Regions from separate parts of the Kitasatospora sp. NPDC059795 genome, predicted to be linked through region 3. Evidence: riboswitches for the same ligand, from Rfam matches in the RefSeq annotation. Region 3 holds a riboswitch; each other region holds the start of a gene.
The links. A riboswitch is a leader RNA that binds a small molecule or an ion and turns the genes downstream of it on or off. The one in region 3 is predicted to bind cobalamin.
Positions count from the first base shown of each region.

Region 1: linked by a shared signal. The riboswitch ahead of metE (5-methyltetrahydropteroyltriglutamate--homocysteine S-methyltransferase) and the one ahead of ACFV4P_RS24230 (cobalamin biosynthesis protein) in region 3 are both predicted to bind cobalamin.
Region 2: linked by a shared signal. The riboswitch ahead of ACFV4P_RS33060 (acyl-CoA thioesterase) and the one ahead of ACFV4P_RS24230 (cobalamin biosynthesis protein) in region 3 are both predicted to bind cobalamin.

Region 1 is NZ_JBHWID010000005.1:417,821-423,220, reverse strand. It holds gene ACFV4P_RS13895 (oxidoreductase) at 1-343, shown strand, start outside; gene metE (5-methyltetrahydropteroyltriglutamate--homocysteine S-methyltransferase) at 381-2,723, opposite strand; cobalamin riboswitch at 2,874-3,095, opposite strand; gene cobF (precorrin-6A synthase (deacetylating)) at 3,161-3,922, opposite strand; gene ACFV4P_RS13880 (HelD family protein) at 3,973-5,400, opposite strand, start outside.
Region 2 is NZ_JBHWID010000026.1:15,470-20,869, reverse strand. It holds gene ACFV4P_RS33075 (flavin monoamine oxidase family protein) at 1-66, opposite strand, end outside; gene ACFV4P_RS33070 (MFS transporter) at 266-1,600, shown strand; gene ACFV4P_RS33065 (sulfurtransferase TusA family protein) at 1,597-1,923, shown strand; cobalamin riboswitch at 1,979-2,197, shown strand; gene ACFV4P_RS33060 (acyl-CoA thioesterase) at 2,244-2,672, shown strand; gene ACFV4P_RS33055 (putative Ig domain-containing protein) at 2,902-4,620, shown strand; gene ACFV4P_RS33050 (MFS transporter) at 4,795-5,400, shown strand, end outside.
Region 3 is NZ_JBHWID010000012.1:152,696-158,095, reverse strand. It holds gene ACFV4P_RS24240 (RNA polymerase sigma factor) at 1-469, opposite strand, end outside; gene ACFV4P_RS24235 (hypothetical protein) at 634-1,143, opposite strand; cobalamin riboswitch at 1,285-1,433, shown strand; gene ACFV4P_RS24230 (cobalamin biosynthesis protein) at 1,466-2,410, shown strand; gene ACFV4P_RS24225 (cobyric acid synthase) at 2,493-4,040, shown strand; gene ACFV4P_RS24220 (putative cobaltochelatase) at 4,085-5,400, shown strand, end outside.

The sequences.
Region 1 (5,400 bases), on a different contig from region 3:
GGCCGGCAGCCCCGTCCGCAGCCTGCTCGCACACCCCGGCTACACCGCCACCAACCTGCAGACCAGCGCGCCGACCGGACTGGTGAAACTGCTCTTCGGTCGGCTGCTCACCCCGCTCGCCCAGCGCCCGGAACAGGGCGCGCTGCCCCAACTCTTCGCCGCCACCGACCCCGAGGCCCGCAGCGGGCAGTTCATCGGGCCGGGCGGCCCGGGCGAGCTGCGCGGCGCACCCACCGTGGTGCGGCCGGCCCCGGCGGCCGAGGACACCGGGACCGGCCGACGGCTGTGGGAGCTGTCGGAACGGCTGACCGGCGTCCACTACCCGCTCCCGGCCGCCGACTGAACCGAACGTGCGGTCAGGGGGCCGTCCGCGTACCGGGTCAGCCCCCGAGGCCTCCGCGGCCCCCGAGACCCCCGCGGCCCGCCAGCTCCGCCCGCAGGGTGCGGGCCGCCGCGACCAGGCTGTCGAGCGAGGCCCGGGTCTCCGGCCAGCCGCGCGTCTTCAGGCCGCAGTCCGGGTTGACCCACAGCCGCTCGGCGGGCACGGCGGTGAGAGCCAGCCGCAGCAGCAGGACGGCCTCGGCGGGGGAGGGCACGCGCGGCGAGTGGATGTCCCACACGCCCGGGCCGACCTCCGCCGAGTAGCCGGCCGCGGCCAGCTCGTGGGCGACCTGCATGTGCGAACGCGCCGCCTCCAGCGAGATGACGTCCGCGTCCAACTCCTCGATGGCGCGCAGGATGTCGCCGAACTCGGCGTAGCACATGTGGGTGTGGATCTGGGTGTCGGCCCGCACCGGCGAGGTCGCCAGCCGGAACGCCTCGGTCGCCCAGTCCAGGTACGCCGGCCACCCGGCGCGGCGCAGCGGCAGCGTCTCGCGCAGCGCCGGCTCGTCCACCTGGACCACCGCCGCGCCCGCCGCCTCCAGGTCCGCGACCTCGTCCCGCAGCGCCAGCGCCACCTGCCGGGCGGTGTCCGCGAGCGGCTGGTCGTCGCGGACGAACGACCAGGCCAGCATGGTCACCGGCCCGGTCAGCATGCCCTTGACCGGACGGTCCGTCAGGCTCTGCGCGTACGCGTACCACTCGACGGTCATCGGGTGCGGACGGGAGATGTCGCCCGCCAGCACCGGCGGCCGCACGTACCGGGTGCCGTACGACTGCACCCAGCCGTGCCGGGTGGTCAGGTAGCCGGTGAGCTGCTCGGCGAAGTACTGCACCATGTCGTTGCGTTCGGGCTCGCCGTGCACCAGGACGTCCAGGCCGGCCTGCTCCTGGTGGGCGACGACCGCGCGGATCTCGTCCTCCATCCGCTTGCGGTAGTCCGCCTCCTCCAGCCGCCCCGCGTTCAACTCGGCGCGGGCGGACCGCAGTTCGTTGGTCTGCGGGAAGGAGCCGATGGTGGTGGTGGGCAGCGGCGGCAGCCGCAGCCGGGCCCGCTGCGCCTCGGCGCGGACGGCGTAGGGGGCGTCGCGGCGGGTGTCGGCGTCGGTGACGGCCGCGGCGCGGGCCCGGACCGCCGGGTCGCGGGTGATCGGGGACGCGGCGCGGGACGCCAGATCGGCCCGGTTGGCGGCGAGTTGGGCGGTGATGGTGGCGGTGCCCTCGCGCAGGGCGCGGGCCAGCAGCGCCGTCTCGGCGGCCTTCTGCCGGGCGAACGCCAGCCAGCGGGCGATCTGCGGGTCCAGGTCGCGTTCGGCGGCGGCGTCCAGCGGGACGTGCAGCAGCGAGCAGGACGGGGCGACGTCCACCCGGTCGGCCAGGCCGAGCAGGGTGGCGAGGGTGGCCAGCGACTTCTCCAGGTCGTTGATCCACACGTTGCGGCCGTCCACCACGCCCGCGACCAGGCGCTTGCCGGGCAGGCCGCCGACCGCGGCGAGGTCGGTGAGGTTGCCCGCGGCCGGGCCGGTGAAGTCCAGCGCCAGGCCCTCGACGGGGGCCTTGGCGAGGGTGATCAGGGCCTCGCCGAGCCGGTCGAAGTAGGAGGCGACCAGCAGCTTCGGGCGGTCCGTCAGCGTGCCGAGCTCGCGGTAGGCGCGGGCGGCGGCGTTCAGTTCGGCCGGGGTGCGGTCCTGGACGAGCGCGGGCTCGTCGAGCTGCACCCACGCCGCGCCGGCGGCCCGCAGGTCGGCGAGGAGTTCGGCGTACACCGGCAGCAGCCGGTCCAGCAGGGTGAGCGGCTCGAAACCGTCCGGAGCGCCGGGGGCGGCCTTGGCGAGCAGCAGGTAGCTGATCGGGCCGAGCAGCACCGGGCGGGCCCGGTAACCCTGGAGCAGGGCCTCGCGGAGTTCGCCGACCTGCTTGGCGGAGTTCGCGGCGAACACCGTGTCCGGCCCCAACTCGGGTACCAGGTAGTGGTAGTTGGTGTCGAACCACTTGGTCATTTCGAGCGGCGCGAGCTCCTGGGTGCCGCGCGCCATGGCGAAGTACCCGGCCAGCGGATCGGCGTCCACGGCGGCCCGGTGCCGGGGCGGGATCGCGCCGACGGCGACCGTGGTGTCGAGCACGTGGTCGTACAACGAGAAGTCGCCGGTGGGGACTTCGGTGATGCCGGCGCCGGCCAGCTGCCGCCAGTTGGAGCAGCGCAGGGCGGCGGCGGTGGCGAGCAGCACGTCGGCGGTGACGGCGCCCTTCCAGTAGCCCTCGACGGCCTTCTTCAACTCCCGGTTGCCGCCCTGGCGGGGGTAGCCGTGGACGGTCGCCGCGGCTGCGGACTTCGTGGTCAAGGGGACTCTCCTTCGCGAGCCTCGAACCTCGGGTCCGACGGCACTGGAGGGCGCGAAGGGGTCACTGGCCGGGCGGCGTGCGTCAACTGCGCCCGCCCGCCCGGTTGTTCGCCGACCCGCCCTCGAGGTCATCGGAGGCCGGGCGCGAACGGTCGCGCCCGGGCAACGGGCAGGTATTCGGACTCGTGGGCCACGCCCGGGCCGAGGCCCGGACACCTACTGGCCGTCGCTTCCCGGGCCCGTCCGGACCCAGTGCGTATGACGGCGGTCGTTCCCACTCACCGCTGCGGGGCAGTCCCGGATTCCCACCGGGTTCCCTCTTGCGACGCGCCTGCCTGGCGGGCAGGGCGAACCAGTTGCGCGGCCAGTGTAGAACGGAGCGGACGGGATCAGGACCGAATTCCGTCACCCGTCCGCTCCGTGGGACGCGGGCCGGGTCAGTCCTCGGTGCGGCGCAGCAGGTAGCTGTCCATGATCCAGCCCTTGCGGGCCCGCGCCTCCTCGCGCAACTCGGCGATGCGGTCGGCCTGTTCGGCGAGCGGGCCGGCCGCCAGGATCTCGTCCTCGGTGCCCAGGTAGGCGCCGTAGTGGATGTGCACGCCCTCGGGGTCGATCGCGGTGAACGCCGCCTGGCCGTCCAGCATCACCACCGCGTCCTCCGCGCCCGGGCCGAAGCCCTCGGCGGCCAGCCGCCGCCCGGTGGTGATCCGCACCGGGCGCGCGGTGCGGGTCAGGGTGGTGCGGTGACGGGCCGCCAGCACCGAGATGCTGCTGATGCCGGGGAGGACGGTGTACTCGAAGGCGGTGCGGCCGCGCGCCAGGATCCGGTCCAGTACGGCGATCACACTGTCGTACAGCGCGGGGTCGCCCCAGACCAGCAGCGCGCCGGTCTCGCCGTCCGCCAGCTCCTCGACGACCGCCTGCTCGACCAGATCGGCGCGCCGCTCCCGCCACTCCTCCACGGCCTCCTTGTACGCGGCCGTCGAACGGTCCCGCGCCGGGTCGATCAGCTCGACCACCCGGTGCCCGGGCCGCCCGTGTTCGGCGATCATCCGACGCCGCAGCCGGATCAGGTCCTGCCGCTCCTCGGGCTTGTCCAGCAGCAGGAACGCATCGGTGCGGCCGATCGCCTTGACCGCCTCCAGAGTGAGGTGGTCGGGATCGCCCGCGCCGATGCCGATGACGAGAAGGGTACGCATGACGCCGATTCTGCCTGGTGGCCCCGGCGGACCCGCAGGTGGGAGGCGCGTTACGCGCCCGGCCCCCGCACCGCGACCGTGCACAGCCGCTTGGTGGCGCGGGTCATCGCGACGTACAGGTCCCGTTCGCCCGCCGGCCGGGCCGCGACGATCCCCTCCGGATCCACCACGAACACCTCGTCGAACTCCAGGCCGCGCGCCTCCGAGGCCGGGACCAGCCGGGCGAACTCCCCGACCCCCGCCGCCGCCAACTCCGCGACCCGGCCGTCCGCGCAGACCACGCCGAGCAACTCGCCCGGATGCGCGGCGGCCTGCGCCCGCAACTCGCCGACGAGCGCGTCGACGAGCCGCCCCGCGGCCGCCGGGACGGCCCGCGGCTCGTCGCCGTGCCGGACCGACCGCACCGGCGCCTGCCCCGGGGCGATCCGGGCGAGCAACTCCCCGGTGGCGGCCAGGATCTCCTGCGTGGTGCGGTACCCGACGGTCAGCGTCCGCAGGTCGAAGCGCCCGCCGAGGTGCGGGGCGAGCGCCTCGTCCCAGTCCCGCGCGGTCGCCGCCGGGCCCGCCTGCGCGAAGTCGCCGACCAGCGTCATCGACCGCCCCGGGCACCGGCGTACGATCATCCGCCACTGCATGGCCGTCAACTCCTGCGCCTCGTCCACCACGACGTGCCCGAAGACCCGCTCCGGCGGCCCGTCGACCAGGCTCGCCGCCTCGTCGAGCAGCGGCAGGTCGGCCCCGGTCCACGGCGCGCCGGGCGTGCGCAGCAGCAACGCCCGCTCGTCGTCGGCGAGTTGCGGCAGGTGCGCGGCCAGCGCGGCGGCGTCGCCCAGCAGCGCCTCGACGACGGCGCCGGGCGACAAGCGAGGCCAGATCGCCTCCACGGCCCGGTCCAGGTGCGCGTCCTCCAGCAGCGCCGCCCGCACTGCGTCGGCGTCGAACTCGGCGCTCCCGTCGGCGGGTCGGTCGTCGACGCCGATCCGGCGCAGGTCCCGCGCCGCCATCCGGTCGAGGTCGATTCCGGTGAGCAGGGCGACCTCGGCGTCGATCCGCTCCAGCGCCTCGGCCGTGCCCCGGGCCAGCGTGTCGGTCAGCGCATCCACCAGCAGCTCCAGGAACAGCCCGCGCGCCCGGTTGTGGGCGAGCCCGCTCGCCCGCGCCGCCCCGCGCGCCTCCGCGACCTCCCGCTCCGCCAGCCGGACCCACTCCTGCCCGACCCGGACGGAGAACTCCCCGCCGGGCGCCTGCCGCGCCCGCACCGACCCGGCCAGCGCCTCGGCCAGCTCGGCGCCGCCCTTGAGCCGCGCCGCCCCGAACCCGTCCACGGCGAACGTGTCCACGGCGAACGCGTCCGTCCCGAACCCGTCCGTCCCGAACCCTTCCACGGCGCCCGGCCGGACCCCCGCCAGCTCCTCGCAGGTCGCCAGCACGACGTCGTTCTCGCCGAGCGACGGCAGCACCTGCGAGATGTAGTCGAG
Region 2 (5,400 bases), on a different contig from region 3:
GCCGGTCAGGGCGGCGGCCGTCACCACGCCGCCGGAGGCAAAGAGAAGTCCGCGTCGAGAGATCATCGCCCCAGCGTCCCAGCGGCCCGCCCGGCAGAACGGGCACTCGGGGCACCGCGCCTCCTCTCTCACCCGCACGGGGGGCGCTCGCCGCATTCATCCGGCGCTCCCCGCCCGCATTCGTGCGCCCGGCGGTCGCTCGGTAAGCGATCGATAGGGTATTCCACGAAAACTTGGAGAACAGGGGAGAGCCGTGAGGACCAGGATCAGCACCACCGCACCACCGCCCGCCGAACTCGCCGCCGAACTCGCCGCCGACCCCGCCGTCCAACGGCACATCCTGCGCACCCTGGTCACCGCCCAGATCCTCAGCGGCGCCGGGCTCGCCGCCGGCATCACCGTCGGCGCCGTCCTCGCCAAGGACATGCTCGGCAGCACCGCGCTCGCCGGACTGCCCAGCGCCCTGTTCACCGCCGGCAGCGCCCTCGCCGCGATCATGGTCAGCCGGATATCCGCCGCCCGCGGCCGCCGCCCCGGACTCACCGCCGGCTACGCCACCGGCGCTGTCGGCAGCGTCGGCGTCATCGTCGCCGCCGCCCTCGACAGTCCCGTGCTGCTCTTCCTCGCGCTGTTCGTCTACGGCGCCGGCAGCGCCACCAACCTCCAGGCCCGCTACGCCGGCGCCGACCTCGCCGCCCCCGGGCACCGCGCCCGCGCGATCTCCACCGTGCTCGTCGCCACCACCCTCGGCGGCGTCCTCGGCCCCAACCTGGCCGCCCCCACCGGTGCCGTCGCCCACGCCCTGCACCTGCCACGCCTCGCCGGGCCGTTCCTGCTGGCCGGCCTCGCCTACACCGCCGCCGCCCTCGTCCTCGCCACCCGGCTGCACCCCGACCCGATGCTGGTCGCCCGCGCCGCCGCGGCCCCCGCCGCCGCGGCCCCCGCCGCCGCGGCCCCCGCCGCCGAGCCCGCCGCCGCGGCACCCGCCGCAGCCTCCGCCGCCGAGCCTGCGGACCGGCCGGCCGACGCGTCAACTGCCGTGGTGCGCAACCGCGTTCTGCTCGGCGCCCAGGTCATGGTGGTCACCCAGCTGGTCATGGTCGGCGTGATGACCATGACGCCCGTCCACATGCACGACGCCGGCCGGGGCACCGCCGCCTCCGGACTGGTCATCGCCCTGCACGTCGCCGCGATGTACCTGCCCTCCCCGCTCACCGGACGCCTCGTCGACCGGCACGGCCCGCTCGCCGTCGGCGCCGCCGCCTGCCTCACCCTGGTCGCCGCCGGACTGCTCGCCGCCCTCGCCCCCGCGCACTCCGTCCCGCTGCTCGCGCTCGCCCTCGTGCTGCTCGGCCTCGGCTGGAACTTCGGCCTGGTCTCCGGCACCGCCATCCTCACCGACGGCGTCCCGCTCGCCACCCGCGCCAAGACCCAGGGCAGCGTGGACGTCGCCGTCTCGCTCTCCGGCGCCACCGGCGGCCTCGCCTCCGGCGCCGTCGTCGACCTCTCCGGCTACTCCGTCCTCGCCTTCGGCGGCGGCCTGCTCGCCCTGCTCACCCTGCCCGCCATCGCCACCGCAGCCGTCCGGAGCCGACGATGACCTACCACGTGCCGCCGCAGGCAACCTCCACCCCGTCGCGACAAAGGCTGCCTGCCACGGCACTGGCCTTCGACGGACGCGGCCTGCTCTGCGTCACCCTGCTGCTGCGCCTGCGCGCCGCCATCGCCGACGCCCCCGCCGGCACCCTCGTGCACGTCCGCGCCACCGACCCCGCCGCCCCGCTCGACCTCCCCGCCTGGTGCCACTTCACCGGCCACCACTACCTGGGGCCCGTGGACGAGGACACCTACGCGCTGCGCACCGCCGCCGACCCCGCCCCGACCGCCCCCGACGCCCCCTGGCGCCGACCGGCACAGCCGTAGGGCAGGTCCCGGCGTCTGCCTTCAGACCCAAGGGCGGAGCACCTCGAACGGGGAGATAGGCTGGTCGGGCAGCGGTTCGCCCCGTCCGATCAACGGCGGGAGCGTCGCAAGAGGGAACCTGGTGCGAGTCCAGGACTGCCTCGCAGCGGTGAGCGGGAACGACCGCCGTCACACGCACTGGGCCCGATCGGCCCGGGAAGCGACGGCCAGTAGACAGGCCCTCCACGGGAGATGCCCGCGAGTCCGAAGACCTGCCGCCGCCCGCGGAGCCCACCGGCGCCGCGGATCGTCCGAGCCGCGACTCGCGAAGGAGAGTTCCCGTGGCAGACCAGACCGTCGTACCCGAGGCGGCCGCCGCAAAGCCCGCGCAGGCGTCCCAGGTCACGCTCGCCCACATCATGAGCGAACACGACACCAACCTCTACGGCACCATCCACGGCGGCGTGGTGATGAAGCTCATCGACGACGCCGCCGCCGCGTCCGCCGCCCGGCACGCCGAGGGCCCGGCCGTCACCGCCGCCGTGGACGGCATGACCTTCCTGGCCCCGGTCCGGGCCGGCGACCTGCTCACCGCGCACGCCGAGCTCGAACGGGCCGGCCGCACGTCGATGACCGTCCACGTCACCGTCACCGCGGAACGCTGGAACGCCACCGGCCCGGTCACCCGGGTCGCCACCGGCCGGCTCACCTTCGTCGCCATCGACGCGGAGAGCCGGCCGCGGACCGTCCCGGCGCTGCTGGCCGCCTGACGCGCCGTCAGCCCGTCCGGGCCCGGAACGCCGTCCCACCTGGCGTTCCGGGCCTGCTTTCTGCCGTCGGCGCTACGTGATCACTCTCACGTCTGCGCAAATCCGCCCATTGTGGACGGCGCGCGATCGACATGTTCCGTTCAAGCTCCGCTTACCCCACCATGGCAGCGTGTGCCCGCCTACGCGCGTAGCGCACCCCATGGTCCCTGTGGTTCGAGGAGATTGACAGATGATCAGAACGTGGAAGGCCGCCCGCCCGCTGGCCCTCGCCGCCGCCGCACTGGTGGCCGCCGCCGGCGCGAGCGCCGTCCCGCAGCACGCCACCGCGGCCACCCCCAAGAGCGCCGCCGCGGCCGCCGCCACCCCCAAGCGAGTTCTGTTCGACAACACCAAGGCGGAGACCGCGGGCAACGCCGACTGGATCATCTCCACCAGCCAGCCCGACCCGCTGGCGCAGAACGCCAACCCGACCGGCGAGACCAGCTGGACCGGCGCCCTCTCCGCCTGGGGCGTGGCCCTGCAGAAGACCGGAAACTACAGCCTCAAGACGCTGCCCGCCGGCAACACCATCACCTACGGCACGGGCGGCGCGCTCGACCTCGCCAACTTCGACGAGTTCGTGATCCCCGAGCCCAACATCCGGCTCAGCGCCGCCGAGAAGACCGCCGTCATGACGTTCGTCCAGAACGGCGGCGGCCTCTTCCTGATCTCCGACCACACCCAGAGCGACCGAAACAACGACGGCTGGGACTCCCCGGCGATCATCAACGACCTGCTGACCAGCAACGGCGTCAACAACACCGACCCGTTCGGGTTCTCCGTCGACCTGCTGAACATCACCACCGACAACCCGCGGGCGATCACCTCCGCCGGCGACCCGGTGCTCAACGGGCCGTTCGGCACCGTCACCGGCTCGATCATCCGCAACGGCACCACCTTCACCCTCAAGCCCGCCGACAACCCCAACGTCAAGGGCCTGCTCTACCGCACCGGTTACAGCGGCAACACCGGCGCCGCGTTCGTCACCTCCACCTTCGGCAAGGGCCGGGTGGCGATCTGGGGCGACTCCTCGCCGATCGACGACGGCACCGGCCAGCCCGGCAACACCCTGTACAACGGCTGGAACGACCCGGCCGGCACCGACGCCGCGCTCGCCCTCAACGCCACCGCGTGGCTCGCCCAGGGCGGCTCCACCGGCAACACCGGCTCGGTCACCGTCACCGACCCGGGGGCCCGCACCGCCACCGTCGGCACCGCGACCAGCCTCCAGCTCGCCGCCACCGACACCGCCGGCGGCACCCTCGCCTGGTCGGCCACCGGCCTGCCCGTCGGCCTCACCGTCAACCCCTCGACCGGTCTGATCAGCGGCACCCCGACCACCGCCGGCACCGGCACGGTCACCGTCACCGCGACGGACTCCACCGGCCCCTCCGCAACCGCCGCCTTCACCTGGACGGTCGCCGCGAGCGGCGGCACCACCTGCACCGCCGCCCAGCTGATCACCAACCCGGGCTTCGAGACCGGCAGCACCTCCGGCTGGACCGAGACCAACAGCGGCGGCAGCTCCACCATCAACTCCAGCTCCAGTGAGCCCGCGCACTCCGGCAGCTACGACGCCTGGCTCGACGGGTACGGCGCCACCAACACCGACGCCCTCGCCCAGACCGTCACCCTGCCCGCCGGCTGCTCCGCCTACAACCTGAGCTTCTGGCTCCACATCGACAGCGCCTCCTCCACCACCACCGTCTTCGACACCCTCACCGTCACCGCCAACGGCACCACCCTCGCCACCTACAACAACACCAACGCCGCCGCCGGCTACCAGCAGCGCACCTTCAACCTCGCCGCCTACGCCGGTCAGAGCGTCACCCTCAAGTTCACCGGCGCAGAGGACTACACCAAGCAGACCTCCTTCGTCCTCGACGACATCACCCTCAACATCTCCTGACACTCCCTTCCCACCCCGGGCCGGCCCCACCCGGCCCGGGGTTCCGTCGTTCGATCACGTCGGCGACGGGATCGACCTGCTTTGTGAAGGTCTTGCCATGAGGATCTTCACCTTTCTAGACTGCGGCGACTGTGGCCAGGCGCGTCCATGCCACTTGTTCGGGGGAGGGCTGAAGTGAAACGTTTCCGCCTGCTCGTTGCGGGCAACGCCGTTTCTGCGTACGGCAGTTATCTCAATATGGTCGCCCTCAACGTCTTCGTGTACCACCTGACGGGCAGTGCCCTGACGGCCGGTCTGTACATGGCGGTGCGGCTGCTGACGAGTGTGGCGTCCGGAGTCCTCGCGGGTGCGCTCGCGTCGCGGATTCCGCGCAAGCGGCTCATGGTGGGGGCGGACCTCACCCAGGCGACCGCGTTGGTCCTGCTGCTGCTGGCGCCCTCGGGCGCCCGGGTGGCGCTGCTGTTCGGGCTCGCGGTGATCGCCGGGGCCTGTTCGACCGTCTCCGGGGTGGCGCTGCGCAGCGCGGTGCCCGAGATCGTCGGGGCGGAACTGCGGACCAGGGCCAACAGCCTTCTGGCGACCGGGCGTTCGCTGGCGATGGTGGCCGGGTTCGGCTCCGCGAGCGTCATCGTCGCCCAGCTCGGCTACCGCTGGGCGTTCGCCTTCGACGCGCTGTCGTTCCTCGTCTCGGCGAGCGTGCTGCTGTCGCTGCCGATCCGCACCGAGGCCGCGCGGGAGAAGGACGTCCCGGCAGGCGCCGCGAAGGCGGAGCCGGGCGGC
Region 3 (5,400 bases):
CGGGCACGCCGAGGGTGGCTGCCGCTTCGGCGTAGCCGAGCCCGGACCAGACGCACAGCGCGAAGACCTCGCGTTCGGAGCGCCGCAGTCGGGCCAGGGCCTTGCGGGCGGCCGCGAGTTCCTCGGAGTCGGCCATCCGGCCGACGAGTTCGTCCGCGAAGTCGGGGACGACGTCGGCGGCGGGCACCCGGGACATGGCCGCGCTGTGGCGGCGGGCGGCGCGCGTCGTGTTGCGCAGCACGTTCACGGCGATGCCCATCAGCCAGGGGCGCGGGCTGTCGCCCTCGTCGCGGAGTTTTCCGCGCAGGCGCCAGGCCTCCAGGAAGGTCAGCGAGACCACGTCCTCGGCCAGGGCCCAGTTCCCGGTCACGCGTACGGCGTGGCGGTACACCAGCGAGGAGTGGTCCCGGAACAGGTCGCGGAACGCTTCGGGATTCCCGGCCCGGAGCCGGGAGTGTGGATGGTTCACGTCATGCCTTGTCCGGCCCGGGGCGCCGGTTCCCGTGACGCAGGTCACCGTCCGGGGCCGGCGGCGTGCCGCGCCGAGGAGCAGTCGGAGAGCGAACTCGGCGACCGCTTCCGGGAGTTCACGGCGCAACGCGGGCGGCCGGACGGCCGGGCGGGGGTGCGGGGTCAGCGCTTCGCGCAGGCCGTGGCGCGGAACTCCTCGACGGGGACGGTGCGGGTGGTGCCGCTGCCGTCGGAGGCGGTGCCGTCGTAGCGGACGTTTCCCGGGGCGAGCTGCTTCAGGTCCTCCGGGGTGAAGGCGGTGGCGGTCGACGACCGGGAGTTGTCCTTGGTCCAGCCCTGGAGGTGGTAGGTGGTCCCGGCGTCGAGCGGGGTGGCCGACCTGCCCGTCTCCCAGCCCTCGGCGGGCGCGTCCAGGGTCCAGGTGCTCAGCCCGGGACCGAGGGCGGTGTGGGCGGTCCAGCTTCCGATCGTCTCCTCGTGGCTGCCCTCGCTGGTGGAGAGGGTGGCTCCGTCGATCCGGTGGCCGCAGACCAGCAGGACGCCCAGCGGGCGGCCGTCCTCGGTCACGGAGATCCCGGCGACGGCGTCGCTCTGCACCGCGCACCCCGAGACCGCCGCCAGAGCGGCCAGCGCCGCGGCGCCCTGCGCGGCGCGCCGGACTGCCTGTCGCACGTTTCCTCCCCTTGTCCGCCCGTCCGGGCGGCGAATGTGGCTGCATCCTAGGGCCTGCCTTGGGCCCGTCGGATGCTGCCCGGCCTCGGCCCCGGCGGCGGGCGGGGTGTGACCAAACCCTCCGGGGCCTCGGTTGACTGGTCCGAAGCGGGCGTGGTGGGATCTTCGGGCCAAACGGAGGCAAGCAGAGGAAGCCGGTGCGAGTCCGGCGCGGTCCCGCCACTGTGACCGTTCACCCCGCGCGGGGGTGACCGGAAGTCAGGAGACTCTCGCCTTCGTTCCGTCGATCCAGGGCGCGGACCCTGAGTGAGGACACAACGCCATGCGGGCTGCCCCGTACCTGGTGGGCGCGGTCGCGGGGTATCTCGCGGACGCCCGGCTCGGAGACCCCCGGCGCGGACACCCCGTCGCCCTGTTCGGCACCGCCGCGGCCCGGCTGGAGGGCCGGCTGTGGCGCGACCACCGCGGGGCGGGCGCGCTGCACACCGCGCTCGCCGTCGGCGCCGTCGCGGGCGGAGCGGCGCTCGCCGCCCGGGCCGCCCGTCGCGCTCCGCTCGCCGAGGCCGCGTTGACGGCCGCCGCGACGTTCACCGTCCTCGGCGGGACGTCGCTCACCCGGGAGGCCCGGACGATCGAACGGTCGCTGGCCGCCGGTGATCTGACGGCCGCGCGGGAACGGCTGCCGCACCTGTGCGGGCGCGACCCGTCCGGGCTGGACGAGCAGCAGATCGCGCGGGCGGTGGTGGAGTCCGTCGCGGAGAACACCGCCGACGCGGTCGTCAACGCGCTGGTGTGGGGCGGGATCGCGGGCGTTCCGGGGCTGCTGGCGTTCCGGGCCGTGAACACCCTGGACGCGATGGTCGGTCACAAGTCCCCGCGGCACCGCCGTTTCGGCTGGGCCGCCGCCCGCCTCGACGACGTCGCCGGGTGGCCGGGGGCCCGGCTCACGGCGCTGCTCACCGTCGCCGCGTCCGACTCCCCCGCACGGACCTGGCGGGTCTGGCGGCGGGACGGCTCCGCCCACCCCAGCCCGAACGCCGGCCAGGCCGAGGCCGCGTTCGCCGGCGCCCTCGACGTCCGGTTGGGCGGCACCCTCCGCTACGGCGAACGCGTCGAGCACCGACCGGTCCTCGGCGCGGGCCGCCCCCCGGTGGCCGTCCCCGACATCGCACGCGCCTGCCGTCTCTCCCGCCGCGTGGGCGTGCTCGCCCTCGCCGTCACCGCCGGCGCGCGCTGCCTGGTCCTCGCCCGGGCCGGACGCACGTGACCGCGCCGTCGCGTCCTCGCACCGTACCGGTCGCCCGGCGTGTTCTCCCTTCCTTTCCTCTCTCCTCCGAAGGAGGCCGTCCGTGAGCGGTGCGTTGTTGGTGGCCGGGACGACCTCGGATGCCGGGAAGAGCGTGGTGACGGCCGGGATCTGTCGGTGGCTGTGGCGGCAGGGCGTGCGGGTGGCTCCGTTCAAGGCGCAGAACATGTCGCTGAACTCGTTCGTGACGGCCGACGGGGCGGAGATCGGGCGGGCGCAGGCGATGCAGGCGCAGGCGGCGGGGGTGGAGCCGGAGGCGGCGATGAACCCGGTGCTGCTGAAGCCGGGTGCGAACGGCCGGAGCCAGGTGGTGCTGATGGGGCGGGCCGTGGCGGAGGTCGGGGCGCTGGACTACCGGGACCGGAAGCCGGTGCTGCTGGAGCGCTCGTTGGAGTGTCTGGCGGACCTGCGGTCGCGGTTCGACGTGGTGGTGTGCGAGGGCGCGGGCTCTCCGGCGGAGATCAACCTGCGGGACCGGGACATCGCGAACATGGGCCTGGCGTCGGCGGCCCGGCTGCCGGTCGTGGTGGTCGGGGACATCGACCGCGGCGGGGTGTTCGCGTCGATGTTCGGCACGCTCGCGCTGCTCTCGGCGGACGACCAGTCCCTCGTCGCGGGCTGGTTCGTGAACAAGTTCCGCGGTGACGCCCGGCTGCTCGCGCCCGGGTTGGAGATGCTGCGGGAGTTGACGGGGCGTCCGGTGCTGGGGACGTTCCCGATGCTGGAGGGGCTGTGGCTGGACGCGGAGGACTCGCTGGATCTGGCCTCGGTGGCGGCGCGTCCGGCGGCGGGCGGCCCGGTGGGCGCGGAGGTGCTGCGGGTCGCGGTGGTGCGGTTCCCGCGGTTGTCGAACTTCACGGACGTGGACGCACTGGCGCAGGAGCCGGGCGTGCTGGTGCGCTGGGCGACCCGTCCGGAGGAGCTGGCGGACGCGGACCTGGTGGTGCTGCCGGGGACGCGCGCGACCGTCGCGGACCTCGACTGGCTGCGCGGCCGGGGCCTGGTGGAGCCGCTGCGCCGGCGCGTCGCCGCGGGGCTGCCGGTGCTCGGGGTGTGCGGCGGCTACCAGATGCTGGGCCGGGAGATCGTCGACGAGGTGGAGTCCGGGTCCGGCGCCGTGGACGGTCTGGGGCTGCTCCCGACCCGGGTGGTGTTCGGTGCGGAGAAGGTGCTGGCCCGTCCGACGGGCGTGGCGCTCGGTGAGCGGGTGGCGGGGTACGAGATCCACCACGGCGTGGTGACGGTGGAGGGCGGCGGGGCGTTCGTCACGGACGAGGCGGGCGACGCGCTGGACGGCTGCCGGGTCGGTCCGGTGTGGGGGACGACCTGGCACGGGGTGCTGGAGAACGACGCGTTCCGGCGGACGTTCCTGGCCGCGGTCGCCGACGCCGCGGGGCGGGCGTTCGTGCCGGCCCCGGACACCTCGTTCGCGGCGGCGCGCGAGCAACGGCTGGACGCGCTGGGCGACTTGGTGGCGGAGCACGCCGACACGGACGCGCTGTGGAAGCTGATCGAGAACGGGGCGCCGGCGGGTCTGCCGTTCGTGCCTCCCGGGGCTCCGGCCCCGGTGGAGATGGAGGGTTCGAAGTGAGTGAACTGACCGATGTCCGTTACCCGTTCACGGCGATCGTCGGCATGGACGACCTGCGGCTGGGGCTGCTGCTGAACGCGGTGTCCCCGGCGGTGGGCGGCGTGCTGGTGCGCGGCGAGAAGGGCACCGCGAAGTCGACGATGGTGCGCGCCCTGGCGGGACTGCTGCCGTCGATCGCGACGGTGGCGGGCTGCCGTTTCGCCTGCGACCCGGCGTCGCCGGACCCGCAGTGCCCGGACGGGCCGCACTCCGACCGGGGCACGGCGGAGCGTCCGGCGTTCCTGGTGGAGCTGCCGGTGGGCGTCTCCGAGGACCGGGTGGTCGGGTCGCTGGACCTGGAGCGGGCGCTCGCCGAGGGCGTGAAGGCGTACGAGCCCGGGCTGTTGGCGAAGGCGCACCGCGGCGTGCTGTACATCGACGAGGTGAACCTGCTCCAGGACCACCTGGTGGACCTGCTGCTGGACGCGGCCGCGATGGGGCGTTCGTACGTGGAGCGCGAGGGTGTCTCGGTGCGGCACGCCGCGCGGTTCCTGCTGGTGGGGACGATGAACCCGGAGGAGGGCGAACTGCGGCCGCAGCTGCTGGACCGGTTCGGCCTGACGGTGGAGATCGCCGCCACCCGGGACGCGGACGAGCGCGCCGAGGTGGTGCGCCGCCGGCTCGCCTACGACGCCGATCCGGCCGCCTTCGCGACGAGTTGGGCCGGCGAGGAGCTCGCCCTCGCCGAACGGATCGGGGCCGCACGGGAGTTGCTGCCGACGGTCGAGCTGTCGGACCTCGCGCTGCGGCAGATCACGGCGGTGTGCGCGGCGTTCGAGGTGGACGGCCTGCGGGCGGACATCGTGATGGCGCGCACGGCGGTGGCGCTGGCCGCGTGGGCGGGGCGCACCGAGGTGCTGGAGGAGGACGTCCGGACGGCCGCCCGGTTGGCGCTGCCGCACCGGCGGCGGCGCAACCCGTTCGACGCGCCGGGCCTGGACCAGGAGCAGCTGGAGCGGACCCTCGCGGAGCACCACGAACCCCAGGAGCCGCAGGAGCCGGAGGACAGCGGCGACGGCCAGGGCCCGGACGACGACGGCCCCGGCGGCGGCCCCGGCGGCGGTGGATCGCCCGCGCCGTCCGAGCCCGACGGGCCTGCCGCGTCGGACAGTTCGGCGGACAGTTCGGCGGAGGGTTCGGCGGAGACGCCCGCGCCGCCGCAGCAACGGCCCGGCCCGGGCCGGGAGTCGTCGCCGGTGGCGTCCGAACACCCCTACCGGACGCGGCTGTTCAAGGTGGACGGCACCGGCCGCGGTGCGCAGGGTCGGCGTTCGGCGGCCGAGACGGACGCCGGGCACACCGTGCGGGCGCGCCGGCCGCA